2 linked regions of the Dyadobacter pollutisoli genome follow. The main gene of each other region encodes a partner of the protein of the gene in region 2 in a complex. Links are inferred from orthologs where the notes say so. Each region holds a gene or a part of one and is shown on either strand. Other genes may lie near its edges.

Region 1 (15,187 bases), 4.2 Mb from region 2 along the record:
CTCGGTTTTGATGATTTGCAAAACCCCTTTTATTTTTTTGGCCTCCGAGTCATCAATGGAAACCACTTTACCGTGTATAGCAGGTGAATGCAGAATGCTGGCATAAACCATCCCTTCAATGTCCACGTCAATTCCGTAAACGGCCTTGCCATTGACGCGCTCGGGGACGTCAAGTCTTTTATTGTATTTGCCAATGATCTTGAAATCCTTTGCCTCCTTTAACTTGGGGTCTTTGGGGATTTCCAGTTTGGAAGCATCGTCGGCCAGCTCACCATATGTCAGGCTTTTGCCGGTTGCCTTGTGGAGTATCTTTCCATCTTCGGCGGTGCATTCGCTCACCTGAACATTCCATTTTTTTGCGGCGGCGCTCGTCAGCATTTCCCGGGCCGCTGCCCCGGCTTTCCGGATCGGCATCCAAAGCTCCCTGACCGAGCTGCTTCCCCCGGAAGTCTGGCTGCCGTACTTACCCATACCGTCACTCTGAACGATCAGGACTTTTTCAAGGCTTACTTCCAGCTCTTCGGCCAGAAGTGACGGAACAGCCTGGGTAGAACCCTGTCCCATGTCCGGGCGCGGATTGACCAATGTAATGTTGCCGGCGGTATCAATGATGATAAAGGGATTGATTTCCAGCCTCAAAATAGCGGGCGTGATTTTTTTCAGAGCCGCATCCCTGGTAAATCCTGAAATGCCCAGTGCCAGCCCAAATGTGGCCAGGCCCGAGGCTTTGATAAAATCGCGGCGTGAGGTTTGTATATTTTCCAATGTCTTCTGGGGCTAAGGTTTGATGATCACTTCGTAAACTACCTTTTTCCAATTCCGCTTTCCGAAACCTTCATTTCTCCCGCAGCACGGTGAATGGCCTTCCGGATCCGGTCGTAAGTACCGCAGCGGCAAAGGTTTCCGCTCATCGCAGCGTCAATATCCGCGTCGGTCGGATCGGGATTCGCTTTCAGTAAAGCCACGGCAGACATAATCTGTCCGGACTGGCAGTAGCCACATTGAGGAACCTGCTCTTCGATCCAGGCATTCTGGATGATATGCATTTTGCCGTCCCCGATTCCTTCGATGGTCGTGATCTTATCATTTTTTCCGATGCTGGACACAGGCGTCTGGCAGGCGCGGGTGGGCTGCCCGTTCAAGTGCACCGTGCAGGCACCGCACAAGGCCATTCCGCAACCAAATTTCGTCCCTTTCAACCCCACAAAATCCCGTACTACCCAAAGCAAAGGCATATCAGGCTCGACATCGACCTTTACCCTTTTGCCATTTACCAATAAGTTATAATTCGCCATAGTATGAAGGTGATCAAATATTGAAGTGAGCTTGATGATCAATCATGAAAAATATCGTAAAAATCCCACAATTACAATCCTTTTGGGATCATAGTCAGGGTTTCAAAAAAATCAGTTGTCCAAGGTGATATGCCTCGTGGTTGGTCCTGTTGATCAAAATGTTAAGCTTGTTGCGATGCGGCTCTTTGGCGAAATTCTCCTCGGAAATCGCGCTGTGTTTGGTAAACCACTCATCGGCCGACATTTCATTGAAATAAGCCGTAAGTGTTTTGTTTAATTCTACCCAGTTGCCTCTTAATTCTGCTACCGATGGGATTTGCGCGGTTATATCATCGGGATTTTTGACAAAAGGTGTTTCCAGGTCAGGAAATAGCCTTTCTCCCAGTCCCAGCAGCGGAATTATTCCGTCATTGACTGCAATCATGTGGCCCAGCAGGTAGACGGCCCTGTTTTTTCCCGCAGCCACAGGCAATAACATTTGCTCATCCGACAAGTTGTCGATCAGGCCATTGAATCTTTGATTTTGCAGCTCCCAGTTGGAAACTACCATTTTGATAAATAATTGCCTGTCGGCCGTAGCTGATTTTGTTTCTTCTGAGATGATCATGGTTCTAGGTTTTTTCAAGGATAACAACTTAGCAGCCCACATGGATCGCCAGTCTCGAGAAATTTTTTAAAAGATAAGAAATGATCACATTGGCGGCTGATGGCTATTTTAACCAAAAACAAAGCTATTTTTACCCATTAACCACTTGCTGACCCTGAATCTGAGATAATGATTACAAACGACGCGGTCGTACTGGGCCTTTTGATGCTCATTCTTGCAGCTATCTTCTATACTGCGTCCCTTTCGCGGTGGAAAAAATTCTACAGAGTCATTCCTCCGCTGCTGCTTTGCTACTTTATTCCCGGCCTGCTTAATTCCTTTGGCATTGTCAATGGGGCTACTTCTCAGCTTTATCCGGTGGTATCCAAATATTTTCTGCCGGCATGTCTGGTGCTTTTCACCATTGGAATGGACTGGAAATCCCTGGCCAGTCTTGGCCCGAAAGCACTCCTGGCGATGCTCGCAGGTACGGCAGGTGTCATGATTGGCGGCCCGGTTGCACTATGGATCGTGGGACTGGTAAGCCCCCAAACCGTGGCGGGCCAGGGAGCGGACGCCGTCTGGCGGGGGCTGGCGACCATTGCAGGAAGCTGGATCGGGGGTGGCGCCAATCAAACCGCATTACGGGAAGTGTTTCATCCCAGCGACGCATTGTTCTCACAAATGGTCGCTGTGGACGTACTGGTCGCCGAGCTTTGGATGGCCGCGCTGATCTACGGAGCAGGGATGGCTTCCAAAATCGACCAGCTACTTGGCGCCGACAGCAGCCAGGTGCAGCAGCTAAAGGAGCATCTGGACTCAGATCAAATGGCCAATGAAAAGACACCTGCCATGCGCGATTACATTTTTCTGGCTGCTGCCGGCTTCGGAGCGACAGGTGCGGCGCATGGGCTGGCCGAAATCATTACGCCATACCTATCCGAAAACTATCCTGCTCTTGCCAAATATAGCCTTACTTCTAACTTTTTCTGGGTCATTACCATCGCTACATTGATCGGTATCGCACTCTCTGTCACCCCGGTGCGCAAACTGGAATACTTGGGGGCTTCCAAACTGGGATCGGTGTTTTTATATGTGCTCATTGCTACCATCGGCATGCAGATGGATTTGGGAGCAGTTGCCGGCAACCCCGGCCTTTTTGCCATTGGGCTGATCTGGATCAGCATTCACGGCATCATTTTGATTTTGGTGTGTAAATGGCTTAAAATACCATTCTTTTTTCTGGCCGTGGGAAGTCAGGCCAATGTGGGCGGCTCGGCCTCGGCATCTGTGGTAGCAGCGGCTTTTCACCCTTCATTGGCACCAGTTGGCGTTTTACTCGCTATATTAGGGTATGCAATCGGTACCTATGGCGGTTACCTGACGGCTTTAATGATGCAATGGGTCAGCGCAGGTTAATTTTTTGAAACATGGAAGAAAAAAGCAAATTAGACAAAATCGTGGAGGCGCGCATGAAGCTGAAAGCCCGCTTTGAAGATCAAATGGCAGGTACGCCCTCCGTTTCGGATCCAAAACCGATGGGTAGTGGTCAAATTAACCGCCATGGCATGCCCAAACTGCCCGTCGGGCAAATCCAAACCAATAAATGGCCGGTACTGGATTTGGGTTTCAAGCCTGATATTTCGCATCAGAAATGGAAGTTGGTCATCGATGGCCAGGTAGAATCCCCCGTTACATTAACCTGGGATGATTTCATGGCGCTGCCGCAAACCGAGGATACCAGCGACTTTCACTGTGTTACCACCTGGTCGCGAATGGATGTTCCCTGGAAAGGGGTCCGCCTGGCTGATCTTGCCGCGTTGGTGCTACCCAAGTCTTCGGCGACACATATATTATGTTACGGCTATGATAAATACACGACCAATCTCTCGTTGGAGGAAGCATTAAAAGAAGATGTAATGCTGGTTCACACGGCAGACAACAAACCCCTGGAACGTGATCATGGCGGGCCGGTCAGGATGATCACCCCCCAGCTTTATGCATGGAAAGGCAGCAAATGGATCAGCCGGATCGAGTTTTTGTCTTCCAATGAACTGGGATTCTGGGAATTGAGAGGCTATTCCAATACAGCCTATCCCTGGCGCAATGACCGGTATAGCTAGGAAGGAAGACTTGGTAAGTCTTGGAGACGGGGTCGCACAGACTTGCCAAGTCTCGCGTTTCTAAAAATCAAGCATCAGCCCGTCGTAGGCCAGCTTGACGTGCGGCGGCAATTCGCTTTCAACGGCTGCATGCAGGCCGAGCTTGTGGCTGATATGGGTCAGATAAGCCTGGGGCACATTCAATTTGTCGATCAGCTCCAGCGCCTGCGAAAGCGTAAAATGAGACAAATGCGGCTCTTTTTGCAGGGTATCTAAGACCAGTACCTGCGAGCCTATTATTTTCTGCTGCTCTTCTTCGGAGATAAAATTAGCATCGGTAATGTAGGTGAAGTCCCCGATCCGGTAGCCGTAAACAGCCAGCTTGTGATGCATGACTTCGATAGGAATGAACCGGACTCCTTCGATCTCAAAGGGACGGTTTTCAATCGGGTGCAGCTCGAAATGCGGGACGCCCGGATAGCGTTTTTCAGAAAAAGCGTAGGCAAATTCGCTCCGGATCTGGTTGAGCACTTCCAGTCTGCCATACAAGGGCATATCCTTTTGCTGACGATGGTTAAATGCGCGGATGTCGTCCAGGCCGGCGGTGTGGTCTTTGTGCTGGTGTGTAAAAATCGCAGCATCAAGCTCTTTCACATTGGCCCTCAACATTTGCTGACGAAAATCGGGGCCGGTATCTATGACAAAGGATTTGCCGTTGGCCTGTATCCAAACGGAAGTCCGTAAACGCTTATCATGCTGATCATTAGAACGGCAAACGGCACACTCGCAGGCAATAACGGGTATTCCCTGCGAGGTGCCGGTTCCTAAAAATGTAATCCTCATCAGGTTTTTATTCTGTCAAATGCGCAACCACTTCAACCAAGCGGTCAAAATTTAACGGTTTCATCAACGCATCATCAAATCCTGCTTCTTTGAAATCTTCCTCAGAGTAATTCTTGGCATTACCTGTTATGGCCACAATCGGTGTTTTGGCTTTCTTCTCGTTTGGCAACTTACGAATGCTTCTTGCGCACTCCATTCCATCCATCACAGGCATATTGATATCCAGCAAAATGATATCGAAATCTTCTTTTTCAAGGAGTTGCAATACTTGTTCTCCATTTTTCACCGAAGTGATCTCGTAATGTTGAAATTCCAGAATCTTCCTTGCCAGATTTTGAATCACTGAACTGTCTTCGGCAATGAGTACTCGTTTTGTGTATGACATATGATGGGTCAGGTATTGTGTTTAATAATTTGCCAGGTCAATTTAGGTATATTTCAACCAACATCGCAAACAGCCCGGGTGTGAAGTTTCAAAATTATCATAAAAAAGTAAATAAACATCCTATACTTTTTCAAAGCTGCCTTTCGGGTGTAAGTTTGTAATCCGTTTACAATCATAGACCCGGTATGTTCAAAAATAAAGTAATCCGATACAGCACGATCGCGATGGTCATCGCAATCCTGGCATATTTTGTAGCAGAAAATTTCACTGGCCTCAGCGCGGGCTCTTCCGCCGAAGATTTGATCGCGGCCAGCCCTGAAAAGTATAAAACCAAGATCCAGCAGGAGCGCGCCGCCAAAGATGAACAGTTCAAAACCACCGAGGACTCCCCCATTGCCGACAAAGCCAGCTTTCACGGGTTGCATTACTTTGAGCCGGATCTGACATTTCGCATTAAAGCCAATATCTCCCCTTACATGAAGGAGGATAAGGAGGTGATAGTCAAATATACGGACGGTACTTCTGAAAAATACGAAAAATACGGCTATGCCAATTTTACCGTCGGTGGTAAGCCTCAAAAGCTGCTGCTGCTAAAAAATGAAAGCGTGATCTCGGTTCTGTTCAGGGACGCAACCAGCGGTAAAGAAACCTATGGCGGCGGGCGTTACCTGGATTATCCGCTTTCAGAAATCAAGAATAATGTCATCGTTCTGGACTTTAACAAGGCCTATAATCCTTACTGCGTATACCAGTCCAGCTATGCATGTCCTGTCCCACCGGCCGAGAACACGCTCACAGTACCCATCCAGGCCGGCGAGCTGACCGAATCTGCTGTGCATGAGTGAGATTTAACAAAATATTTATGTTAAACCTGAAACTTGTGGCTTGGAAATATCTAAATTTCCATTCAAATAAAACAACACGTCATGACAACGACTGAAATTGCAGAACGCCTGGTAGCCCTATGCCGCGAGAACCAATATGAGCAGGCGCAAAAGGAATTATATTCAGATGATGCCCTCAGCATCGAACCGGAAGGATCTCCCGGAGAAACCATTGTGCAGGGACTCGATAAGATTGTCCAGAAAGGAAATCACTTTCAGGACATGATTGAGCAGTTTCATGGCCAGGAGCTTTCCGACCCCGTTGTAGCGGGTAACTATTTCTCCATTAGCCTGACGATGGATATCACCTTCAAAGGAATGGGTAGAATTCCGATGGAAGAAATTGCATTGTATAAAGTCGCTGACGGGAAGATTGTTAGTGAGCAATTCTTCTATGAGGTAGCGCCTGCACAATAATTTATTCTGCAATCAAAGAGGGCAATAGCCGGGTCTTTTGACCTGGCTATTTTCTTTTGCAGCACATACATCTCAAACTTAAATCGTTAATTTTGCGGTAAAGGCGCTCTGTTTGGATACAGCACCCTTCAAATTTTATTTAAAGCATTCGCATGAAGATCTCTTATAAGTGGCTTAAGGAATTAATTGAAATCACAGAAACGCCGGAAGAAATCGGCAGGCTCTTAACAGCAACCGGACTTGAAGTAGAAAGCATTGAAGAGATCGAATCCATAAAAGGTGGTTTGCAGGGGGTGGTGATCGGCCAGGTGCTGACTTGTGAAAAACATCCCGAAGCCGACCGCTTAAGTCTAACCACCGTTGATGCAGGAGGTGAAAACCCACTTTCCATTGTCTGCGGGGCGCCTAATGTGGCAGCCGGCCAGAAGGTAATCGTGGCCACTGTGGGAGCGATGCTCCACCCTACCGGCAGTGATCAGCCATTGGTTTTGAAAAAGTCAAAAATAAGGGGCGCACTTTCCGAAGGAATGATCTGCGCGGAAGATGAACTGGGCTTGGGCAGCTCACACGACGGCATCCTGGTACTGGACACCACATTACCCAACGGAACACCTGCCAGCGAATATTTTGGAATTTCATCTGACTACTTGATTGAAATAGGGCTCACCCCCAACCGCGCCGACGCTGCTTCCCATTATGGTGTGGCGCGCGATCTGAAAGCGGTACTGGGCCGCCCGGTCACATTGCCTTCCGTTGAGGAGTTTGCTGTCGCTAGCCAACAGCTTCCGATCACGGTTGAAGTAAAAAATCAGGATGCATGCCCGCGCTATACCGGACTGACGATTTCAGGGATCAAAGTGGGAGAATCTCCCCAGTGGCTGAAAGATCGTCTGCAGACAATCGGTATCCGCGCCATTAACAACATTGTAGACATCACCAATTATGTATGTCACGAGCTGGGCCAGCCCATGCATGCGTTTGACGCTGAAAAAGTCATTGGCAACAAAGTGGTCGTTACCACGGTCGCTGACGGGACACCATTCATTACACTAGACGGGGTGGAGCGAAAAATCTCGGGCTCTGATCTGATGATCTGCAATGCAGGAAGCAATGGCGTTCCTGAGCCTATGTGTATTGCCGGCGTTTTTGGCGGGCTCACTTCGGGGGTTACTAGTGATACGACTTCGATATTTCTTGAATCCGCTTATTTTTCTCCGGCCTGGGTACGCAAGACTGCGCAGCGCTTCACATTGAAAACTGATTCGTCGTTCCGTTTTGAGCGCGGTACGGATCCCAATATGCCCCTTTTTGCATTGAAAAGAGCCGCATTACTGATTCAGGAAATCGCGGGAGGAACTGTTTCTTCTGAAATCACCGACATTTATCCGCAGCCGGTAGAGGACTTCCGGGTTGCGATGAGCTACAAGCATATTAACCGGCTGATTGGAAAAACGCTGGATAAAACACTGATCAAAAGCATTCTGGAAAGCCTGGACATTCAGGTTGCTGACGAAAACGAATCCTCGTTTACGGCCATCGTAGCTCCTTACCGCGTCGATGTGCAGAGAGAGGCTGATGTCATTGAGGAAATCCTGCGCATTTACGGATTTGGTCAGGTAGAGCTTTCAGAAACGCTCAGCTCGGATTTTCTTTCTGATTTCCCGGTCAATGATCCGGAAAAATTAAAACTGCGCGTGGCCGAATTGCTGGTAGCAAATGGTTTCAATGAAATGATCAACAATTCATTGACCAAACCCGAATATCAGGTCTTGATGAGCGAAAGTCTGGCTGGCAATCCTGTCAAAATCCTCAATTACCTCAGCGAAGATCTGTCTGTGATGCGCCAGACGCTGCTTTTCTCGGGGCTTGAAGTGATTGCCTACAACAGCAACCGCCGCCAGAAGGACCTGAAAGTTTTTGAATTTGGCAATACCTACCACCAGATCAACGAAAAATATGTCGAAAAGGAAAGGTTGGCTGTTTTCGTAACCGGTAACATTGCGCAGGAAAGCTGGTTTGAAAAATCCCGCGAAACGGTATTCCATGACCTGGCTGCCTTTGTCAATAAGGTCTTAACCGCAGTCAAAATCAGGGAAGTTGAAAAACAACAGGCTGATCCTGCTATTTTCAAACAAGGGCTTACTTTGTTATCTAACCGCAAACCGGTGGTTTCATTTGGTTTGCTCAATGCTGCATTATCTAAAAAACTCGACGTGAAAGCGCCCGTTTATTTTGCCGACTTTGATTGGGAGTACATGCTTCGCCAGTACAATGCGGCCGTTGAATACAAAGAGGTTTCCAAATTCCCCGAAGTGCGTCGTGACCTGTCGGTGGTAGTCAACAAGAAGGTCACTTTTGAAGAGCTTCGCCAGATTGCTTACAAAACAGAGCGGCAACTGCTGCGTTCGGTCAATGTGTTTGACGTGTATGAAGGTGCTAACCTGGAAGGTAAAAAGTCCTATTCGATCAGCTTCATTTTGCAGGATGACCAGCAGACATTGACCGACAAAGTGATCGACAAATCCATGCAGCGGCTGATGGCGGCTTATGAGCGGGAGTTTGAGGCACTCATCAGGAAATGATTAGATTTTGAATTTTTGCTTGGATGGATATTTTTAAGGTTAGCAAATGGAAAGGAGCATTGAACGTATCATTGAACACAAGTTATCCGACCTTGAAAAAAAGCTCGAGATACTGATCAATACAAAAGAGAAACTAACCTGGTCAATATCAGAGCTCCAACGTGAAAATGCGGAGCTCCGGGTGTCCAATATCCAACTCAAGGAAGAAGCGAAAGAAATAAAGAAAAAATACACTACTTTGGAAAAAGACTTTAATAAGTCTAAAAGTTTCGCTAAAATTGTCACTAGTAAACTGACACCAACGAGCGGAATCGCCGAACTGAAAGACTCAGTTGAAAGATATATACAAGAGATCGATAAGTGCATTGAATTGCTTGAAGATACCTTATGAAAAAAAATAGCATACCCACTCCGGACGTTTCTGTCTTTATAAAACTGCTGGACAGAGGTTTCAAACTGAGTGTTCCGGCAGATCAGGAGAAATTCTACAGGGACGGGTATGAGGTGTTCATGCAACGCGTGCAGCAGCATAAATTAAAAGGAAAAGTATACGGTGACATCGAAGCAATTGCACTGACCTCCATCGAATGCCTGGTAGCATTGCAGAGGAATCAGCAGCAAATGGACAATCTGGTGATGGCTTTTAAAGGCAGAGTGGAAAAGCTGGACGAAACAATTACCAGCGCTCTGGAGAGCTAAGCGATTTACACCCCTAACCTTTGATTTATACTGAAATCTTCTAAATAACTTTCAATTCTTCATTTTCGGCATTTTAACGCGGGGTAGTCGGTCAAACCAACTATATATAACCATCATTGAAATGTCAAATTATTTAGTTTTCATCGTCGTCCTGTCCGATATCATCGCCGTTGGGGTGGGTATTTTTGCAGGCAAATACATTTTTCAGAGGTCATTCGACCTAAAGGAAAAGGAAGCCCAGGAACGTGCCGCTGAAATTCTCCGAAATGCCGAAAGTGCCGCTGAAAACATCAAAAAGGACCGTATACTAGAAGCGAAAGAAAAATATCTCCGTCTTAAATCTGAATTTGAAGAGGATGCCAATAAAAAACGTGTCATTCTTCAGACCAATGAACAAAAGCTTAAACAACGCGAGCAGAGCCTGAATCAAACCATCGAGCAAAATAAGCGTCGTGAAAATGAGCTTGAAACGCTAAAAAATAACCTGAACCAACAGGTAGAGCTGGCTACCAAACGCCGCGAAGAAGCTGAAAAGTCATTGCAGCAGCAGGTTACCCAGCTCGAAAAAATTGCCAATCTTACCGCAGACCAGGCGCGCGAGCAGCTCGTAGACGCGCTGAAAGCCGAGGCAGATACCAGGGCAGGATCCTATGTAAAGAGCGCCATGGAAGAAGCCCGTCTTACTGCTACCAAAGAAGCCAAAAAGATCGTTATCGAGACTATCCAGCGTACTGCCGCAGAACACGCCATTGAAAACTGCGTATCGGTATTCAACATTGAAAACGACGACATCAAAGGTAAAATCATTGGTCGGGAAGGACGCAATATTCGCGCATTGGAAGCTGCTACTGGTGTTGAGATCATTGTCGATGATACCCCCGAAGCGATCGTAATATCTGGTTTTGATCCTGTTCGCAGGGAGATCGCCAGACTTTCGCTGCACCGCCTGGTGCAGGACGGAAGGATCCACCCGGCAAGAATTGAAGAAGTGGTAGCCAAAACCCGCAAGAACATTGATGATGAAATCGTCGAAATCGGCGAAAGGACTGTCATTGATATGGGCATTCACGGATTACACCCTGAGCTTGTTAAAATGATCGGCCGCATGCGTTTCCGTTCATCATACGGGCAGAACCTGCTGCAACACTCACGCGAGGTCGCCAAGCTTTGCGCCACGATGGCATCCGAGCTTGGACTGAACACCAAACTGGCCAAAAGAGCCGGGCTGCTGCACGATATTGGTAAGGTTTGGCCGGAAGAATCCGATTTGCCACACGCTATCCTGGGTATGGAGCTTGCCAAGAAATACAAGGAAAATCCGGAAGTATGCAATGCCATCGGTGCTCACCATGACGAGATCGAAATGACCAGCATTCTTTCGCCTATCATCCAGGTTTGTGATGCGATTTCGGGCTCACGTCCGGGCGCGCGCCGTGAGATGATGGAATCCTATATTCAGCGTTTGCGTGATCTTGAAAACATGGCACTCTCCTTTGACGGCGTTGAAAAATGCTATGCAATTCAGGCAGGCCGTGAGCTTCGGGTGATTATCGACGCTGACAATGTTTCAGACGAAAAAGCAGGAATGCTCTCCTTTGATATTTCGCAGAAGATTGAAAAAGAAATGCAATATCCCGGACAAATTAAAATTACAGTGATCCGTGAAATGCGCTCAGTGGCGTATGCGCGTTAACCTAGCTACAAATACATGACTTACTCACAGCTTAGCAGTTCACAACGATTGGGTATCCATACGCTCGGTGAACTGAAAAAAGCAGGTTATCAGCCACGTTCCATTAAACAGGAGTTAAGAGATAATCTGATTACCAAAATCAGGAATAAAGAAAATATTTTTCCAGGAATATGGGGTTACGAGGAAACGGTCATACCCGATGTTGAGCGGGCGATCCTTTCGATGCACAACATCAATTTTCTGGGACTACGCGGTCAGGCCAAAACACGCATTGCGCGGATGATGGTAAGCCTGCTGGACGAGTACATTCCCTACATCAAGAATTCGGAGCTGCACGATGATCCCTTGCAGCCATTATCCCGGTTTGCCAAAGACCAGGTAGCTGACCATGGCGAGCAGACTGAAATCGAATGGCTGCACCGCGACGAGCGTTACACCGAGAAGCTGGCGACGCCCGACGTTTCCGTAGCAGATTTGATCGGGGATGTAGACCCGATTAAAGCCGCGACATTGAAATTGCCTTATTCGGATGAGCGTGTGATCCATTTCGGGCTCATACCCCGTTCTCACCGTGGTATTTTCGTCATCAATGAGCTGCCCGATTTGCAGGCACGTATCCAGGTGGCGCTGTTCAATATCTTACAGGAAGGCGATATACAGATCCGTGGTTTCAAGCTGCGCTTGCCGCTGGACATCCAGTTTGTATTTACGGCCAATCCGGAGGATTATACCAATCGCGGCAGCATTGTGACGCCTTTGAAGGACCGTATCGAAAGCCAGATTGTTACCCACTATCCCAAGACCATTGAAACGGGCAAGAAAATTACCGAGCAGGAAGCAGTCGTTAAAGCCGAACAAAAGGAAATTGTATCGGTCTTTGAGCTAGCCAAAACACTCATCGAGCAGATTGCTTTTGAGGCCCGGGAGAGTGAATATGTAGACAGTAAAAGCGGTGTTTCGGCCCGTTTGACTATTTCTGCCTATGAGTCCCTTTTAAGTACTGCCGAACGACGCGCGCTCATCAATGCAGAAACGACTACCCACGTGCGCATTTCCGATCTTTATGGCGTAGTTTCGGCGATCTGCGGAAAAGTGGAGCTGGTCTATGAAGGGGAAGTCGAGGGACCGGTAATCGTGGCTCAAAACCTGATAGGAAAAGCGATACGTACCCAATTCCTGAGCTTTTTCCCGGATCCTGAAAAAAGCAAAAAAAGCAAGATCAATCCCTATGCCAAAGTAATCGAATGGTTTGGCGCTGGCAATGAAATGGAAATGCCAGCTGATATGACAGACCGCGAATACATCGCGCGGCTGAAAACCATTGATGGCCTGGATGATTTTGTAGATATGCTCAGCGCCTATTCCAGCACAGAGGAGAAGCTTTTCATGATGGAATTCGCATTGCACGGCATGGCCGAGTTTTCATTGATTGGAAAACAATCCCTGGATCAGGGGATGAAATTTCAGGACCTTGTCAGCAGTATGTTCTCCGGGCCGGGAGAGGACGATTATGATTTCGACGAGGACGACGATGACCGGAAGCCTTTCTAAAATAATATACCCATAAAAAATGCCCTGTTTTCAGCAGGGCATTTTCATTATACATCAATACGAGCTCCAATTATAACGGAGCGCCTTCGTCGACCACATTCGGCTCGCTGGTATCAATCAATGAATCAGGATCATTGTTGACTTTGCCACGAACTTTGGCTTCCAGCTCTTCCATCAACTCAGGATTATCTTTAAGCAAGGCTTTAACCGCATCACGGCCTTGACCCAAACGGTTGCCATCATAGCTAAACCAGGAACCGGCTTTTTTAATGATTTCCAGCTCAACACCCAGGTCGATGATCTCTCCCACTTTGGAAATTCCCTCGCCGTACATGATATCAAATTCAACTACTTTGAAAGGTGGCGCTACTTTGTTTTTCACCACTTTCACGCGCGTGCGGTTACCCAGGATCTGATCGGCGCTTTCCTTGATCTGCCCCACACGGCGAATATCCAGACGAACAGATGCGTAATATTTAAGGGCGTTACCGCCGGTAGTCGTTTCAGGGTTACCGAACATCACACCGATCTTCTCACGAAGCTGGTTGATGAAGATACAGCAGCATCCTGTTTTGTTGATCACACCGGTAAGCTTACGGAGTGCTTGTGACATCAAACGCGCCTGCAGACCCATTTTGCTATCACCCATTTCGCCTTCGAGCTCAGCACGGGGAACCAATGCTGCCACGGAGTCAATCACGATAATGTCCACCGCACCGCTGCTGATCAGGTGTTCGGCAATTTCAAGTGCCTGCTCACCGCTATCGGGTTGTGAAATCAGAAGGTTACTGGTATCAATACCCAGTTTCTCCGCATAGGAGCGGTCGAATGCATGCTCTGCATCGATGAATGCAGCCAGGCCACCCTTTTTCTGGGCTTCGGCAATGCAATGCATGGATAATGTAGTTTTACCGGAAGATTCCGGTCCGTAAATTTCGACAACCCGGCCGCGTGGCACGCCGCCTACGCCCAATGCGAGGTCAAGTCCCAGTGAGCCTGTTGAAATGACGGGAATATCTAAAACCTTGCTGTCGCTCAGACGCATTACTGTGCCTTTTCCGTAAGCTTTGTCAAGCTTTTCCAGCGTGGTCTGTAACGCTTTCAGTTTGTTGTCTTTATCAGTGGTTGGTTGTGCCATAAAAAAGGTGACAAAAATTTAGTTTGTACATAAAAAAGCGGTTTTTGCGTCACAAAAACCGCTCGATGACTGGTCTTTTCTGAGCTGTAAAAATATCGAATTTTGCTCAAAAATACAACCTGTTTTTCTCAATAAAATGTAATTCCTGATAAGAAAAAACCGCTAATACCCTGTCATTATTTCGAAGGTTTACATAAATAATTACCGACCGAAAGACGCTAATTATCAAGCGGAATTTACGCTGGTTGGCCAGTGAGTAAATACGGGTCTTTTTATATAATTTTGTCCCGGAAATGATTGTTATACAATCTGATCCGGATTCGTTTTCTTAATTGAGGTATTTCAGTGCTAAAAAAAATATTGCTTGCCCTTTTGGCCATTCTCGTTTTGCTTGGAATCTATTACAGGGACTTGCTCAGCTACGCCTGGATGCAGGCATCAGGCCAGATTGGAATATTAATGGATGTCCAGGATGTGCAGGATGTGTTGGAAGACCCTACCTTCCCTGATTCGCTCAAAGCACAGATCAGGCTAATCCAGGAGATCAAAAAATTCGGGGTGGATTCACTGGGGCTGGAACCTTCTAAAAACTACACCACATTTTACAACCAGCACGGCAAACCGCTGATCTGGCTCATCACCGCGTCGGACCGCTACAAGATCAATGCTTACAAATGGCATTTCCCGATCGTGGGCAGCTTCCCTTACAAAGGTTTTTTTGACTCTACCCGAGCCGTCTTGGAAGAAAAAGCCATGATCAGCAAGGGCTTTGATACAGACATTGGCGAAGTCTCTGCCTGGTCTACACTGGGCTACCTGAAAGACCCGATCCTGTCGAGTATGCTCAAAAGGAAAGTCGGCAGTCTGGCCAACCTGATCCTGCATGAACTGACGCATGGTACGCTTTTTGTGAAAAGTAACCTGGAACTCAACGAAAACCTGGCCAGTTTTGTCGGTGATCAGGGCGCCATCCGTTTTTTGAAGTATAAGTATGGTCTTCACTCACCTGAAT
Region 2 (15,031 bases):
ACATCGAATTTCCAACGGATACTTCCCGACGTTCCGCCCGGTTCTTCCACGCCGCCACGCAGCATTTGTACCATCAGGAATGCAGACTCGGGACTGATCGCCTGCCTGTGCTCGGGCTGAAATTCTTCAATGATCTTGCCATTGCTATCCTCAATTTTCGTGACGAGGATGGGCTGTGTGTAGGTTCCGTTGTTTACAAAAACGCTATAAGCGGCCACCATGTCATAGAGCGAAACATCAAAAGGCCCCAGTCCGATCGAGGGTAACCCCCTCAATGGCGTAGTAATGCCCATTTTCTTGGCATACCGCGCCACATTTGCTGCTCCAACCTGATCAGTGAGTTCAGCGGTAACCGAGTTGATGGACTGTGCCAATGCACGTCTCAATGTCATGTTTGAATATGAAAAAGTCCCGGTAGCATTTCTTGGCTTCCACACTTTTTCAACACCGTCCTCCATATATGTCTTCTCAAATGGTTTGTCTTCAATCTGGTCACAGGGTGACATATTGAATGACGAATCGTCGATTGCAGTCGTGTATACGAACGGCTTGAATGTAGATCCAGGCTGACGTTTTCCTTGTTTTACCGCGTCGTACTTGAAGTAATTATAATCCAAACCACCCACCCAGGCCTTGATCTGACCCGTTTGTGGGTTCATGGCCATCATTCCGGCGCGTAGTATTCTCTTATAGTAATCCAGCGAATCCATGGAACTCCAATATTTGTCCATTTGGCTGCTGTTCTTCCAGTCGTACACCGTCATGGTGTCCTTTTTGTTCAAATAATAGGTGACACTATCAGGCTGATTCGGGAATTTGGCAGCCAGCGATTTGTACTTGCTGGTTCTTTTGACAACGTTTTCAAGGAAATCGGGAATCTCGTTTCCTTGTTCGTCGACCCACGGATTTTGTTTGTTCCAATGGTTTTCAAACACGCGTTGCAATTGCTTCATTTTTTGCGTCATAGCCTCCTCAGCATGCTCTTGCATACGGGAATCAATGGTCGTGTAAATTTTTAATCCATCAGTGTATAGATCATAACCGTTCTCATCACCCCATTTTTTCACAAAATCGACAACTGCGTTTTTGAAATAATTGGCATTGCCGTCGTAGGGAGTTTCAAATTTCGTTTTCAGTTCAATAGGCAGCGCACTGATCGAATCAGCTTGCTTGGCATTGAGGTAACCGTATTTTTGCATTTGCGCGATCACGACATTGCGTCGTTCAAGCGAACGCTTCATGTTACGGATCGGATTATAGGTAGTGGTTGCTTTTTGCAAACCTACGAGCACAGCGGATTCTTGAACGTTCAGACTGTCGGGAGACTTACTGAAATAGGATTGTGCTGCGGTATTGATCCCGTAAGTGTTGTTACCATAGTCGACCGTATTAAAGTACATGGTCAGGATTTCTTCTTTGGTAAAATTCCTCTCCAGCTTGATAGCGGTAAGCCATTCTTTGGTTTTGTAAATCAATGTACCCAGTCCCGGAACATAGCCCAGCAAGCCGCGCGCACCTGATTTTCGCGTTTTGAATAGCTTTTTAGCCAGCTGTTGGGTAATGGTACTACCACCTCCACGGTCGGTAGCGCCGGTTGCTATACCGATTGCTACGCTGGCCATTGCCTTGTAGTCTATACCTGAATGTTTGTAAAATCTCACATCCTCGGTCGCGATCAGCGCTTTTACCAAATTCGGGGAGATCATCTTGGAAGTGACCGGCGTCCTGTTTTCGGTGTAAAACTTGCCGATCATAATACCGTCCGCAGTGTAAATCTCAGAAGACTGAGCAACTTTCGGATTTTGAAGATCCTCTACGCTGGGCATACTTCCCATGAGCCAAAGGAAATTGGTCTCCACGCAGAAAATATAAATGGCGCAGGTCACAAGTCCGTAGACAAATGTTTTCCAGATCAGCACTACCGGGCGATAATACGCGGCATTTACATCTACTTTTTCTTCCCACCAGCCCCGGATAGATTTTTTATTCTGACGGTAAGAGTGGAACATATCGTCAGCACGTTTCTTGCCTGTAAACAGAGAAGTCAGCTTGTAAGCAGTACGGTTGATGAGTGTTGCTAGCTGTGTTCCAACGAATTGAAACATGGCTTTTATTTTATTAAAAAACGATCTGATAACTTCCATCAAACGTTAAGGTTCGTAAGAATTCAAAGATAAGAAAAGCCGGACACTTATGACCAGGTCCGGCTTTTGCGAAAATATTCTATTCGGCTTTGTGGAATTTCAATGCGGCACCGTTCATGCAATATCTTAGTCCTGTTGGTTTTGGCCCGTCGTTGAACACGTGCCCCAAATGACCGCCGCAAGTTCTGCAAACTACTTCCGTACGTGTCATGCCGTGGCTTTTGTCCACGATCTCCTCCACATTGCCTGATGCTATCGGCCGAAAGAAACTTGGCCAGCCTGATCCTGAGTCATATTTAGCCTCAGAATCGAACAAAGGGGTTCCGCATGCAGCGCATACATAAGTTCCTTCTTCTTTGTTGTCATTATAAGGATGTGAAAAAGGTCTTTCTGTTCCCTTTTCAAAAAGGACAAAGCATTGTTGTCCAGTGAGTTCCTGCTGCCACTCTTCCTTGGTTTTCTCTATTTCTCTCATTTTTTCAGATTTTTAGATATTGGTAGCTTCAAGAAAACTATACCATATCCATTATTAACGTTTGAGAATATATTATCGTTTAGTAAAAATGCGCCTCAACCAGGAATCTTCCGGTGGCCAGCATTGATTTTGGGACTCCGGAGGACGACGAAAAAGTCCGCCGGAAATGCCGAAATACAGGTTAAATGCTTTTGGATTACCAATGTTCAGCAAGCCCGTCAGGTGGTCAGTTCCGATCCATAATGGTCCCGCACGACCCACAAGGCCTATAGCCGGAGATCGATAGCGGTTCATCAATGATAGGGGAACCGAAATTTCATACCATTTGTGTTCATAGCGTGGGGTGACTGCAATGTACGATTCTGCTTTCATGCCGAATGCACTTTGCGAGATTAGGTTTTGAACCCACAAACCGCTTACGTAAACATTGGGTTTAACATTATAATCAACACTGGCCTGGAATGCCATGGGTAGAACGGAGTAAAAGTTGGGTGCCATCGGTTGGCCGCCGTCCAGTGAGGTATTGATCGCATTGAATATACCTTCGGAGCCCTTCAGCTTTTGGAAAGCGTCGTAGCGTAGCTCTTTGTTTGTAGTATGTATTTCTTGCTGCAATACGTAAGCAGGGTTTTTGAAATGTACCCTTCCAATGTCAGTCAATGACGCTGCAATACGATACAGATATTTGGTTTTGGAGGCATCGCGCTTGCGTATCCCTTTTTCGGTGTAGGTATATTTGTTGATATCGGGCCGATATTCGTAAACCGCACCCAGATCAAAACCCCAGCCGCTGCCCGGAGGTGCACCGCCTATCAGCCAGGCTGGTGATGGTTTAACGTTTTGAAAACCTTCGTCACGGGTCATCGCGTACCGTACATTAATTTCATTGACATTAATGTACTGCCGTTTGTTTTCCCAGGTTTCGTCAGGACGAATGTCGTAAGAAGAAGCCTCGATAATTGCGTGGGCATTGTACAATCCAATGAGCCTTTTCACGGTCACACCCACTTTCAGGAAATCGGTTTCATTGTCGAAAACGGTGCCCCCAACCGTAAAAGCCACTTCTCCGAGGCCATTTAAATGCAGCTGCCCTGATTGGTTTTCAAAAAGAGGGCCCTGTAATTCTTCCAGCCGTGTGGTTTTACTGATCAGCCGTGCGAGTGGCTCCGTTACGCCGGTGGTATTGAGAATGTACCTTACCCTTGTGGAAATACCTACACCAATTTTGCCTTTGAACATATTGAACATGACCGAGGGCAAGCGCGTGTCACCGCCGGCATTGAGGTATTTTTTGTTGCCATTTAGTTTCTCGCCCAGGTAGGAGCGGGGAAACTGCAGTACGCCCCTTTCGTTGCGGTACTCGTCCGAAACAGTATTGGTGATCAAACTTAGAAATGAGTAGGGAGCTTCGTATTTGACGTGATTGTTGGCGGTATAAAACTGGGTGCCTACCAGGTTGACATACAAGTTATAACGGCTGTCGGCAACAAATGCAGGATTATGATAAAGCGCATTAGTACCTGCAAAATTACCCATTGAGACTCCCGGCATATGCTGAGACAGACCCGAATGGGGCAATCCGAGGAACACAGCGAGTATAAGCAACCAACTTTTGCGCATAGTGACTTAAAACGTTCGATATGAGAAATTCATATCAGGGTGCAAATAAAAGGGTAAGTACACGGACTTGCAACGAATGTTTATTGATTGGGAAAATAATATTGTACCCAAACCAGCGGCATGATTTTAATATTTATCAATGAATGCTTTTGAAATGTGCCCGTTTTGAAGGTGTCAGTCAATTGTTTAAAGTCTTGCTGATAAGTGTAAACGAAAGGGATGGGGTAATATTTATAATTTAATTACAGAATTAATGATACCGGGCAATAGATAATTGTTTTGTAAAGTGAAACATTGACCATATATTGTTCTGTAAATTATAGATATAGACTTATTCAAATTTTGTATTGTATGAATTTTTCATTTTCAAATTATCAAAGCGAAAATTTCTTCGATGAAATGTTCACTGAGGAAGGAGAAATACGTCCTGGTTATGAGCATTTAAAGAACAAATTTGAAAACCTTACAAATGAAGATCTGACCAACCGGCAGCTTGCTACTGAACGTGCTTTGCTTTCTATGGGTATCACTTTCAATGTTTATTCTGAGGGGGAAGGTACCGAACGAATTATGCCGATTGACATTATTCCACGCGTACTATCAAATGCTGAGTGGGAATGGCTGGAAACTGGCCTCAAACAGCGTATTAAGGCATTGAACATGTTTATCGACGATGTCTATAACGAACAGAATATTCTCAACGACGGCGTAGTACCGCGCGAACTGATAGAATCAAGTAAATGCTTTTTGAAGCCTTGCATTGGACTGAAACCGCCAAAAGGAATCTGGTGCCACATTACCGGTACTGACTTGATCAAGGGTGATGACGGTACTTTTATGGTTTTGGAAGATAACCTGCGTTGTCCGTCGGGAGTGTCTTATATGTTGGAAAACAGAGAGTTGTCCAAGCAGATTTTCCCGGATGTACTGGCGCGTACCGGTGTTCGCCCTGTTTCCGATTATCCGACCAGGTTGCTTCAAATGTTGCAACACCTGGCCGACAGGCCAAATCCGACCGTGGCCGTACTGACGCCAGGGATCTATAATTCGGCCTATTTTGAACATTCATATCTTGCCCAACAAATGGGTGTAGAACTCGTGGACGCGCGTGATCTGGTGGTTTCAGACGGGTATGTGAAAATGCGCACGACCAATGGATTGCAGATCGTGGATGTGATTTATCGCCGTATCGATGACACATTTATGGATCCGGAAGCATTTAATCCTGATTCGCTGATTGGTATTCCGGGGATTTTTGAGGTTTATAAAAAAGGGAGAGTAGCATTAGCAAATGCGCCTGGTACTGGCGTTGCCGATGATAAAGTGGTGTACGCATATGTACCGCGTATCATTAAATATTACCTGGGTGAGGAAGCAATCATTCCTAATGTAAAAACCTACATATGCGGAGAGGAAGAAGATTTTAATTACGTGATTGAAAACATCGCGCAGCTTGTGGTGAAGGAAGCGAATGAAGCGGGCGGCTATGGAATGCTGATTGGGCCCAAAGCCACCGAAGAAGAGCATGAGCTGTTTCGCGAAAAAATAAGGGATAATCCTAGAAATTACATTGCGCAACCTACTATTTCATTGTCAAGAGTACCTTGTATGGTAGAAGGTCATGCGGAGGGAAGACACGTGGATTTACGTCCATACATTCTATATGGAGACGATATTAGTGTGATTCCGGGTGGTTTGACGCGCGTTGCGTTGCGGAAAGGTTCTCTTGTAGTGAACTCATCGCAGGGCGGTGGCGGAAAGGACACCTGGGTTTTGTATTAAGTTGTCATTAACAGTTGCTGGCAGGCTGTTGATGATAACGGTTTATTAATATTTAGAGTAAACCAATATTGGACATGCCTGGGTTTATTAATCAACAACAGCAACTAAAATGACAAAGCAATGCAACGTGAAGTAACCGGTTGGTTTAGTCCGGCGCTGAATAAAAATATGGAGGTTGCGGTCTACGGACATTATGGATTCGCACTTTTACTGATTCCGACCGCGGCATCAGACTATCTTGAATACGAGCAAAACGGGCTGATTGACAGTATCAGTCCGTATATCAATTCCGGGAAGGTAAAGGTTTATTGCATCAATAGCATTAATGCCGAGAGCTGGCTTAATCCGCACATGCATGGCTATGACAAAGCTGTAAGACATCAACTGTTCAATGACTACGTAATCAAAGAAGTGGTGCCATTCATTAAAGACACCACCAGCCAAAACAACGAGATCATTGCCAGTGGTGCGTCCTTCGGGGCAATGCATGCGGCAAATCTGTTTTTCAAACACCCCGACTACATTCATGGTGTGATCGCGATGAGCGGATGTTACGACCTGAGCGTGTACACGGACGGATATTATGATGATAATGTGTATTTCAACTCGCCAGTACATTATTTGCCACAACTCAAAGCAGAGTGGCATCTTTCGATGTATAGAGATAGTCGCCACATTCATTTCGTGACAGGTTCGGGAGCATATGAGGTACCGGAGTATTCGAGACAAATTTCAGCGATATTGAATTCTAAAAGTGTCCCGCACGAGCTGGATATTTGGGGGCCCGACATTCCCCACGACTGGTGGGCATGGAAAAGAATGTTACCTTATTATATAGAAACCAGATTTTAAAGATTGACCGTTAAATGATAAAAGCTCCGTATTTCGCCTTTTTTGGGTCAAATATGGAGCTTTTAGTTTTATAACAACGATCAGATCAGGCGCCTTCGAATTGTCGCAGGAACCTTACATCGTTTTCTGTAAATAACCGGAGATCATTGATTCCGTAACGAAGCATGGTGATGCGTTCGATACCCATTCCAAATGCGAAACCGGTATATTCGTGGCTATCAATTCCACAATTCTCCAATACATTAGGATCTACCATTCCCGAACCGGCGATTTCCACCCAGCCACTGTACTTGCATACATTGCAGCCTTTACCACCACATATGAAACAGGTTACGTCAATTTCGGCGCTGGGTTCTGTAAAAGGAAAGTAAGATGGACGTAAACGGATTTTTGAATCCTTGCCGAACATCTCTTTTGCAAAGTGGTATAATGTATCTTTAAGATCTTTGAAACTCACATTTTTATCAACATACAAACCCTCTACCTGGTGGAAAACACAGTGCGCACGGGCTGAAATAGCTTCGTTGCGAAATACTCTTCCAGGCATAATGGACCTGATCGGTAGTTTTTGTTTTTCCATCAGCCGTACCTGTACGTTGGATGTATGCGTACGAAGCAAAACATCATCTTTTACTTCTCCTTCACTTTTGGATATAAAGAAGGTGTCCTGCATTTCGCGGGCCGGGTGGTTATCTGCAAAATTCAAAGCGCTGAAATTGTACCAGTCCTTTTCTATTTCCGGACCATAGGAAACATTGAATCCCATTCGTTCGAAAATCTCGATAATTCTCCTGCGTACAATGGTAAGCGGATGCAAGCTGCCTTGCAGATTGGGCGTAACAGGCAGGGTCAGATCGATCAACATTTCCGGATTGTTGTCGGCAGCATTTTCTACAATAGCCGAAAATTCCTGAAAACGGTTTTGGGCTAGATTTTTCAGGATGTTTAATTCCTGGCCTACAGCGCGTCTGTCTTCCTGTGGAATGTTTTTCAAGCCGTCGAACAGCTCGGTAACAACCCCTTTTTTACTGATATATTTTAGCCTGAACGCTTCCAGCTGCTCCTTATTTTCAACCGAGCTTTGTTCAATTTCAGCGACTAATTCCTTTACCCGTTCGGTACTCATAAACTTTTTGTGTTAAAAAATCAGATCGGTACCGGGTCAAAATGTGCAAATGGTACCGTAAAATACTTGCAAAGATAATTAAAGTTAGCTGCTCCTAGGTGCTCAAAAGTGTCCAATACGGTCACCAAAGCAAATATTTCGATGCGAAGGCCTATTTTGGATATAGGTAAAATTACGCATTTTACTAAGGTCAGTTACGTCTTTTGATTTAAAGTTTAAAAATAACGTGTTGATTTTCAATCAGTTGAAATAATGTACGTAGTTCTACGTATTTTTCTGAGACTACGCTATGTGCTAATTTTGGTTCAACAAATCATCACATTATTAGTCGTAGTTACCATGAAAACTTTTGCAAGCTTTACTCGCCCCAACCTGTCAGAAAGAACTTACAGTGACAGTCGCACTTCTATCTCGGTTCAGTCCATGGGCAGAACTATTTTCCTCACTCCCGATGTCATCACGTTTTTAGAAGGGGAAGGAAACTACACTTTCATTTATACAAATACCGGAAAGAAATATTTGGTTTCAAAAACATTGAAATCGTTAGCTGAGCAATTGAATAATAATTTCATGCGCGTTCATAAATCATATCTTGTAAACGCCGACTACGTAGTGGAGCGCCTGGAAGATGACCGCATGTTGAAATTGTCTTGCGGCAAAGAAGTAGTAGTATCACGTAGGAAAATCAAAGAGATCACAGGTTTTCTGGATCACACAAATCTACGTATCAGCGCTTAGTCATTGCAGCGCAAAAACTTTGGTGAATTAAATTAGTGGGTTATTCATAAAAACAGCAGCCATCGCTCGATCGAAGGCTGCTTGTTTTGTTTTTAGGCAATTTCAATGAGTGAATTTTGACCGGGTCGCCGGTGCGATGAGCGAATGAGTGAATAAAATTCAATTGAGCATTCACTCATTAATTCAAAACAACTTCAATCCCAACGTAACCTGCCACGAACTGATCTTTTGCTTTACTGATGCATCTCCGCCCGCCGGTTGGCCATTTACCTGAAAAGAAGCGAGATTGGTAAATGAACCCTCTTTTCTAACATCTAAACTAAAACTGCCTAAGTCAAGCCCGGCACCGAGCTGGTATCCGAATGTTGCCTGAGACATAGCATTGTTCAGATCGGAAGTGTAATATTTGAAGGCATCCCGCAATCTCTGGTTATCTCCAATTCGAAAAGAAGTGACCGGGCCGGCAAGAATTCTTATTGGCCCACCTTTGAAACCAACTAACAAAGGAACATCGATATTGCTGTACTTGATATCTACCGTTTTGGTTACTGGCTGCTGCTCATTTGTCTGAATAATCTGAAAAGAACCGCCTTTGGTAGAGACCAGTACTTCTGGCTGAATAAAAAATGTACGCCCAAATCTTGCATAAATTCCTCCTACCGCTCCTGTTCTGGTTTTAAAACTTTGTTTAAGATTGTCCCTCACTTCCTTACCATCATACCCGAGGTAAGGATTGCCATTGTCGTCATAACGTGTTGTAAATACATCTCCCATGGTCAGGCGCGACAAATTCACACCACCCTTGATACCGAACGCAAAACCTTTTTTCTGCGCCTGCACTGATGTCAATGCAAAAATGCATAACATGCACATACAAGCTACTTTTGTCAGGATGTTCATGGATAATATAATTTTTTAAGTAAAACCGGATAATAACGCCAAAAGATAAAAAACTATACCTTACCTATATTTTTTTTGATTTTATGGTCGAAACGTACTAATATTTGGATATTTATCAACCCAATACTGTTAGTGTATAAGCGAATACAAATTAGACTTTTCTCCTTATGGCCAAAGCCAAAACAGCATACTTTTGTCAGGAATGTGGGTATAATTCACCCAAATGGGTGGGCAGGTGCCCCTCATGCGGTGAGTGGAATACTTTTGTCCAGGAAGTTATTGAAAAAGAAGATAAAAAAACAGCGGTAACCTGGAAGGCAGTCAACCTGGCAAGCCGGCCGAGGGCTATCGCTGAGATTGAATACGAAAATGAGCCGAGGATCAAGACACTGGATGAGGAACTTAACCGCGTTTTGGGCGGTGGAGTTGTTCAGGGCTCTTTGGTGCTGATCGGAGGAGAGCCAGGAATTGGGAAATCAACATTAATGCTGCAAATCGGGCTTACTCTTTCTAACAAAAAGGTACTATATGTTTCAGGTGAGGAGTCGGAACAGCAGATCAAGATGCGTGCTGAAAGAATGTCTGCCAAAAGTGATAATTGCTTTATCCTTACAGAAACGCATACTCAGAACATCTTCCGCCAGATAGAGGACTTTCAGCCGGAAATCCTCATTATCGATTCTATCCAGACCATGCAGTCCACCTACATTGAGTCTGGCGCAGGCAGCGTGTCGCAAGTCAGGGAATGTACGGCGGAATTTATGAAATACGCTAAGGAGATGGGCGTACCCGTGTTTCTGATCGGGCACATTACAAAGGATGGTTCACTGGCCGGTCCCAAGGTATTGGAGCATATGGTAGATACCGTTTTGCAGTTCGAGGGTGACCGGCACAATACATACCGGATTTTGAGGACCATTAAAAACCGATTTGGGAGTACTTCGGAACTTGGTATCTACGAAATGCACGGAACTGGTCTGCGGCAGGTGAGTAATCCTTCCGAAATCCTGATTTCGCAACGCGACGAACCGGTGAGTGGCATCGCGATAGGGTCAATGATGGAAGGAAACCGTCCGCTGCTAATAGAAATGCAATCATTAGTGAGTGTAGCTAACTATGGAACACCTCAACGGAGCAGCACAGGCTTTGACGCAAAGCGTTTGCAGATGTTACTGGCAGTTTTGGAAAAAAGGGGAGGTTTCAGGCTAGGTGTCCAGGATGTGTTTTTGAATGTTGCCGGGGGTTTGAAAGTGGAAGACCCAGCCATTGACTTGGCCGTCGTAGCGTCGCTTGTCTCGTCCTATGAGGATAAATTCATTCCACCTTCCGTTTGTTTTGCCGCAGAAGTGGGTTTAGGGGGAGAGGTGAGGGCCGTGAATAGAATTGAAAGCCGGATTTCTGAATCTGAAAAGATGGGATTTAAGAAGATCTACATCTCAAAATATAACAGCAAAGGTCTGGATCTTAAAAAATCAAAAATAGAGATTATTCCGGTCGCACACCTGGATCAGCTCTTTATGTCTTTGTTTCTCAATGACTAGGGAGTTTTAAAAAAGGACGGCCGACAGCCGATTGCCGAAAGCTTCTTCAATATTTCGCATAATATGTCTGCAGCTTGCTGGTCAAACGCTCATAAATAGGCTTGCTGAATTCAATAAACAGTTGTTGAGGGTCGGGAGGCAAGAGCTCCTGACTCTTACATTTGCGAAGTTGGGCGGGTGTAAGCGCACGCTCGTCCCCATTGAAATTCGCCCATTCGCACATCCAGTTATATTCACCATTGAATTTTTCCTGATTTACAATTCTTTTGGTCCTGAAATCCGTGATTTGCATATCCAGTAATCCCGCGGAAAGTACTGTTTTACGACTTTGAGTAAATTTGGCCGTCACCTTCCCAAATACCGGAATTTTAGAGCGTCCAACAAACTTTTCCCCAACTTTGACGCTGTCCTTGCTAATCAGATTTTCAGTGTTCCTTTCGATCAAGGTTTGGCCAACCACAAAGTCGTCGAACTGCAAAGTAATTACATGATCGGGTTGAAGTTTCAGTTCGGCAGCTTCGTTAGGCATATAGAACCGGACAAATTTGTTCAGCCTTTTGTTAGTCTGAAGATATTCATTCACACGGTCCTGAAAGTACTCATTACTCAGCTGGTAGGTTTTAGAAGTCACCAGTACCTGTTCTACAACCACTTTGAATGAAGCGATTTCATATGACAGGTCCATCTTCTTTTGTACGTCATTGAAATCAGGCAGAATAGCATTCACTTTTTCAAAATGCTCGTAAGCCTTCCGTGCATTTTCCCGGTCACCTATTTTTAATAAACCAGAGCCTTCCTTATACCTTACATTGGCGGCATTATGGCGAGCGATTTTTTCTTCTTTTTCGAAGTTTTTGGGAGCAATTATTTTGATACAAGCCGGACATTGCGAAACAACATTAAAAAGCCGGTTCAGTTTAACGTAGGTGTCTAGTTGCGGCTCCCATTTAAAAATATCATCGGAAGACTGAAACTGCTTAATGTCATTCAAATGCTGCTCGACGGCAAGTGGATACGCTTGTTTGAGCGTTTCCATGGACGAGGATTGGCTGGGAGAGCTTTTTAGCCTATCGGCTGAACGTAATACCGAATCGTCAAAATCTCCTTTTTTAAGTGATTTCTCTGCGGATTTGCAGCCATTGAACAGAATAATGATAACGAGTAGACGCGAGATAGCCGTGAGCCAATTTTTCATAACGTGATGTGCGAGGCCTGATAGAGGGATCTCACATCAAATTTCTTAAAAAATTACCTCATTTTCGAGTGTTTTACTAAATAGGCCAATAGAATGGGGTCAAAACCTTTGGCGATGTCGGCTTCTATGAAATCGATCTTATACTGACCACATTTTAGTTTCAGTTTTTGATAAAAATCGCCTACAAATTCCTTGTAAGACTCCCGCACCTGATCAGGCTGAACCTTTATCCTGTCGCCGGTTTCGAGATCGATAAATTCGTAAGGACGGTTTTCAAAAGCAAAATCTTCTTCAGTCCGGCGGTCGGTCACATGGAATAACAGTACTTCATGCAGATTATGTCGCAAATGCTGTAGAGCTGAAAAAATCTTCTCGGCCTCTTCCAGGTTATCAAACATGTCGCTGAAAATGACAACCAGCGAACGCTTATGAATCTTTTCGGCAATTTGGTGGAGTACTTCTGAAACAGATGTTTTTAAGAGAGGCCTCTTAGCCTGCAACTGGTTTTCCAGTTCCAGCATGATCTTATGAACATGCGATGGCGTCGATTTGACCGCAGTCTGTATTTCAATGCTTTCGGAGAATGTACATAAGCTTACTGCATCTTTTTGTCGCTGCAGAAGGTAGGTGAGGCTGGCAGCCGCCATGACGCTAAAAGTCATTTTGCCAAAGTTTTCTTCCGGATAGTACATGGAAGAAGAGGTATCCAGGAGGATATGGCAGCGGAGGTTGGTTTCTTCCTCGTAACGTTTCACATAAAGGCGATCCGTTTTGGCAAAAACCTTCCAATCTATATTTCGGGTGGATTCTCCGGTATTGTAGAGCTGATGTTCCGCAAACTCGACCGAAAAGCCGTGGAAAGGCGACTTGTGCAGACCAGTAATAAAACCTTCAACCAGTTGTTTGGCAAGAAATTCCAGGTTACCGAACTCCCTTACTTTTGCCAGATCCAGTTGTCGGTTACTCATTTATCCCTGAAAATTATCTCTTGGTTCGCATCGATATTACTTTTCCGGATTTGGGGTCAATTTCTTCGCTGGAACCCAGCAAGACCATTCCCTCCATTCCAACAACTCTGATTGACACATTGGCCACGCCTTTTGCAATGATACCTAAAAGCCTGGCCGCTTCTTTACTTAAATCTACCACGCGGTTTCTGGAGAATGGGCCGCGGTCATTAACCCTGACGATTACTTTTTCATCATTTTCAAGATTCGTTACTTCAAGCATCGTATTAAGCGGATAACTTCTGTGCGCTGCAATCAGTTCTGTACTTTTATGTACTTCGCCGAAAGAGGTCTTTCTGCCGTGAAACCTGGTGGAATAGTAAGAAGCATTTCCGGTTTCTGTTTTGCCAAGCTTAACCTGAGCGAAGGTGTCTGGTTGCGTGGCGAAAGCTAACATGATGAGAATCAGAATCCGATGATAAGTCATATCTCTGGATTTAGGTGAAACATAATAAGGTAATAAAGCCCTATTTCATATTCATTCGCTAAGAGAATCCGGTAAAAATGGAAACCCACGAATTTCAAAAGTAATAGAAAAATTATAAAAACGAACAAAAGTTGACGTTAAAGTGCAAATTGTTTGTAAAAAAGAAGCCCAATGCTAACAAATCGCTAATATGTCCCGGTTTTTTTGTTAGCAGCAATAAACTTTATATTTTAGCGTTTGAAAACCTATTTAAAACTAAACATAGTGGAAGACAGAGAGCAAATCTACTCCAAAAGGGTCAGGGCAGGAAAACGGACTTACTTCTTCGATGTTCGCTCAACGCGATCCAACGATTATTATCTTACCATCACAGAGAGCCGTCGTCATCCGCAGGGAGACGGGTTCACGTATGAAAAACATAAAATGTTTTTATACAAAGAAGACTTCGATAAGTTCGTAGATGCTTTGAAAGATGCGGTGGATCACGTGAAGACAGAGTTGATGCCGGAAGTTGACTTCTCCCAGTTTGAGACCAAAGCCGATGAGGTGGATGTAGTAGGAGAGTCTGACCTTAAGTGGGATTAAGAAATTTACATTAAGATAAAAGCCTTCGCAATCATTTACGAAGGCTTTTGGTTTTTGTACTCGCTAAATGGTAATTTTGCAAAAAATATCATTCAGCAGACAGGTGTTCTTTGCACTTTTGCACGGGAATTGCCTGCTATTAACTGCATACCAATCAAATATGAGTCTTCAATGTGGGATCGTGGGATTGCCAAACGTAGGGAAATCCACTCTTTTTAATGCCATTTCTACCGGCAAAGCCGAAGCTGCCAATTATCCTTTCTGTACGATAGAGCCCAATGTGGGTGTGGTAACAGTTCCAGATGAACGTCTGGACGTACTTACCGGTTTGGTAAAACCTCAAAAGGTAATACCTACTATCATTGAGTTTGTGGATATCGCAGGCCTTGTGAAAGGTGCCAGCCAGGGAGCAGGCTTAGGAAATAAATTTCTTGCTAACATTCGTGAGGTGGACGCAATTGTTCACGTAGTTCGCTGTTTTCAGGACGAAAACGTGGTTCACGTGGAAGGACGTGTAGATCCTGTTTTTGATAAAGAGATCATCGACATTGAGTTACAAATGAAAGATCTCGAATCTGTTGAAAAGAAGATTCAGAAAACAGAAAAAGGTGCGCGTGCTGGTGATGCAAAAGCAAAAGC

What was found.
Region 1: the proteins of pheS (region 2) and pheT are in contact, whole or in part, in a crystal structure (PDB 6P24), measured with the Escherichia coli proteins. The link is inferred for Dyadobacter pollutisoli from one-to-one orthologs.

The regions. Positions count from the first base shown.
Region 1 is NZ_CP112998.1:654,724-669,910, reverse strand. What follows is about bases 6,357-9,379. They hold pheT (phenylalanine--tRNA ligase subunit beta), read left to right. Parts: upstream 6,357-6,664; coding sequence 6,665-9,094; downstream 9,095-9,379. Other genes in these bases: ON006_RS02915 (hypothetical protein), read left to right, coding at 9,141-9,379; ON006_RS02925 (nuclear transport factor 2 family protein), read left to right, coding at 6,357-6,512. Outside these bases: ON006_RS02965 (xanthine dehydrogenase family protein molybdopterin-binding subunit), read right to left, coding at 1-765; ON006_RS02960 ((2Fe-2S)-binding protein), read right to left, coding at 804-1,295; ON006_RS02955 (DinB family protein), read right to left, coding at 1,390-1,902; ON006_RS02950 (DUF819 family protein), read left to right, coding at 2,071-3,300; ON006_RS02945 (molybdopterin-dependent oxidoreductase), read left to right, coding at 3,312-4,004; ON006_RS02940 (MBL fold metallo-hydrolase), read right to left, coding at 4,065-4,826; ON006_RS02935 (response regulator), read right to left, coding at 4,834-5,211; ON006_RS02930 (DUF1684 domain-containing protein), read left to right, coding at 5,397-6,056; more of ON006_RS02925, read left to right, coding at 6,138-6,356; more of ON006_RS02915, read left to right, coding at 9,380-9,485; cell division protein ZapA, read left to right, coding at 9,482-9,793; rny (ribonuclease Y), read left to right, coding at 9,915-11,486; ON006_RS02900 (P-loop NTPase family protein), read left to right, coding at 11,502-13,037; recombinase RecA, read right to left, coding at 13,108-14,175; ON006_RS02890 (aminopeptidase), read left to right, coding at 14,521-15,187.
Region 2 is NZ_CP112998.1:4,857,626-4,872,656, reverse strand. The notes cover bases 5,980-8,846. They hold pheS (phenylalanine--tRNA ligase subunit alpha), read right to left. Parts: upstream 8,000-8,846; coding sequence 6,959-7,999; downstream 5,980-6,958. Other genes in these bases: ON006_RS19810 (LytR/AlgR family response regulator transcription factor), read left to right, coding at 8,339-8,737; ON006_RS19820 (esterase family protein), read left to right, coding at 6,142-6,873; ON006_RS19825 (circularly permuted type 2 ATP-grasp protein), read left to right, coding at 5,980-6,021. Also shown: ON006_RS19840 (penicillin-binding protein 1A), read right to left, coding at 1-2,144; peptide-methionine (R)-S-oxide reductase MsrB, read right to left, coding at 2,224-2,619; ON006_RS19830 (DUF5723 family protein), read right to left, coding at 2,692-4,239; more of ON006_RS19825, read left to right, coding at 4,591-5,979; ON006_RS19805 (porin family protein), read right to left, coding at 8,921-9,637; DNA repair protein RadA, read left to right, coding at 9,805-11,178; ON006_RS19795 (hypothetical protein), read right to left, coding at 11,225-12,373; ON006_RS19790 (DUF58 domain-containing protein), read right to left, coding at 12,427-13,341; ON006_RS19785 (septal ring lytic transglycosylase RlpA family protein), read right to left, coding at 13,355-13,807; ON006_RS19780 (DUF3276 family protein), read left to right, coding at 14,045-14,392; redox-regulated ATPase YchF, read left to right, coding at 14,553-15,031.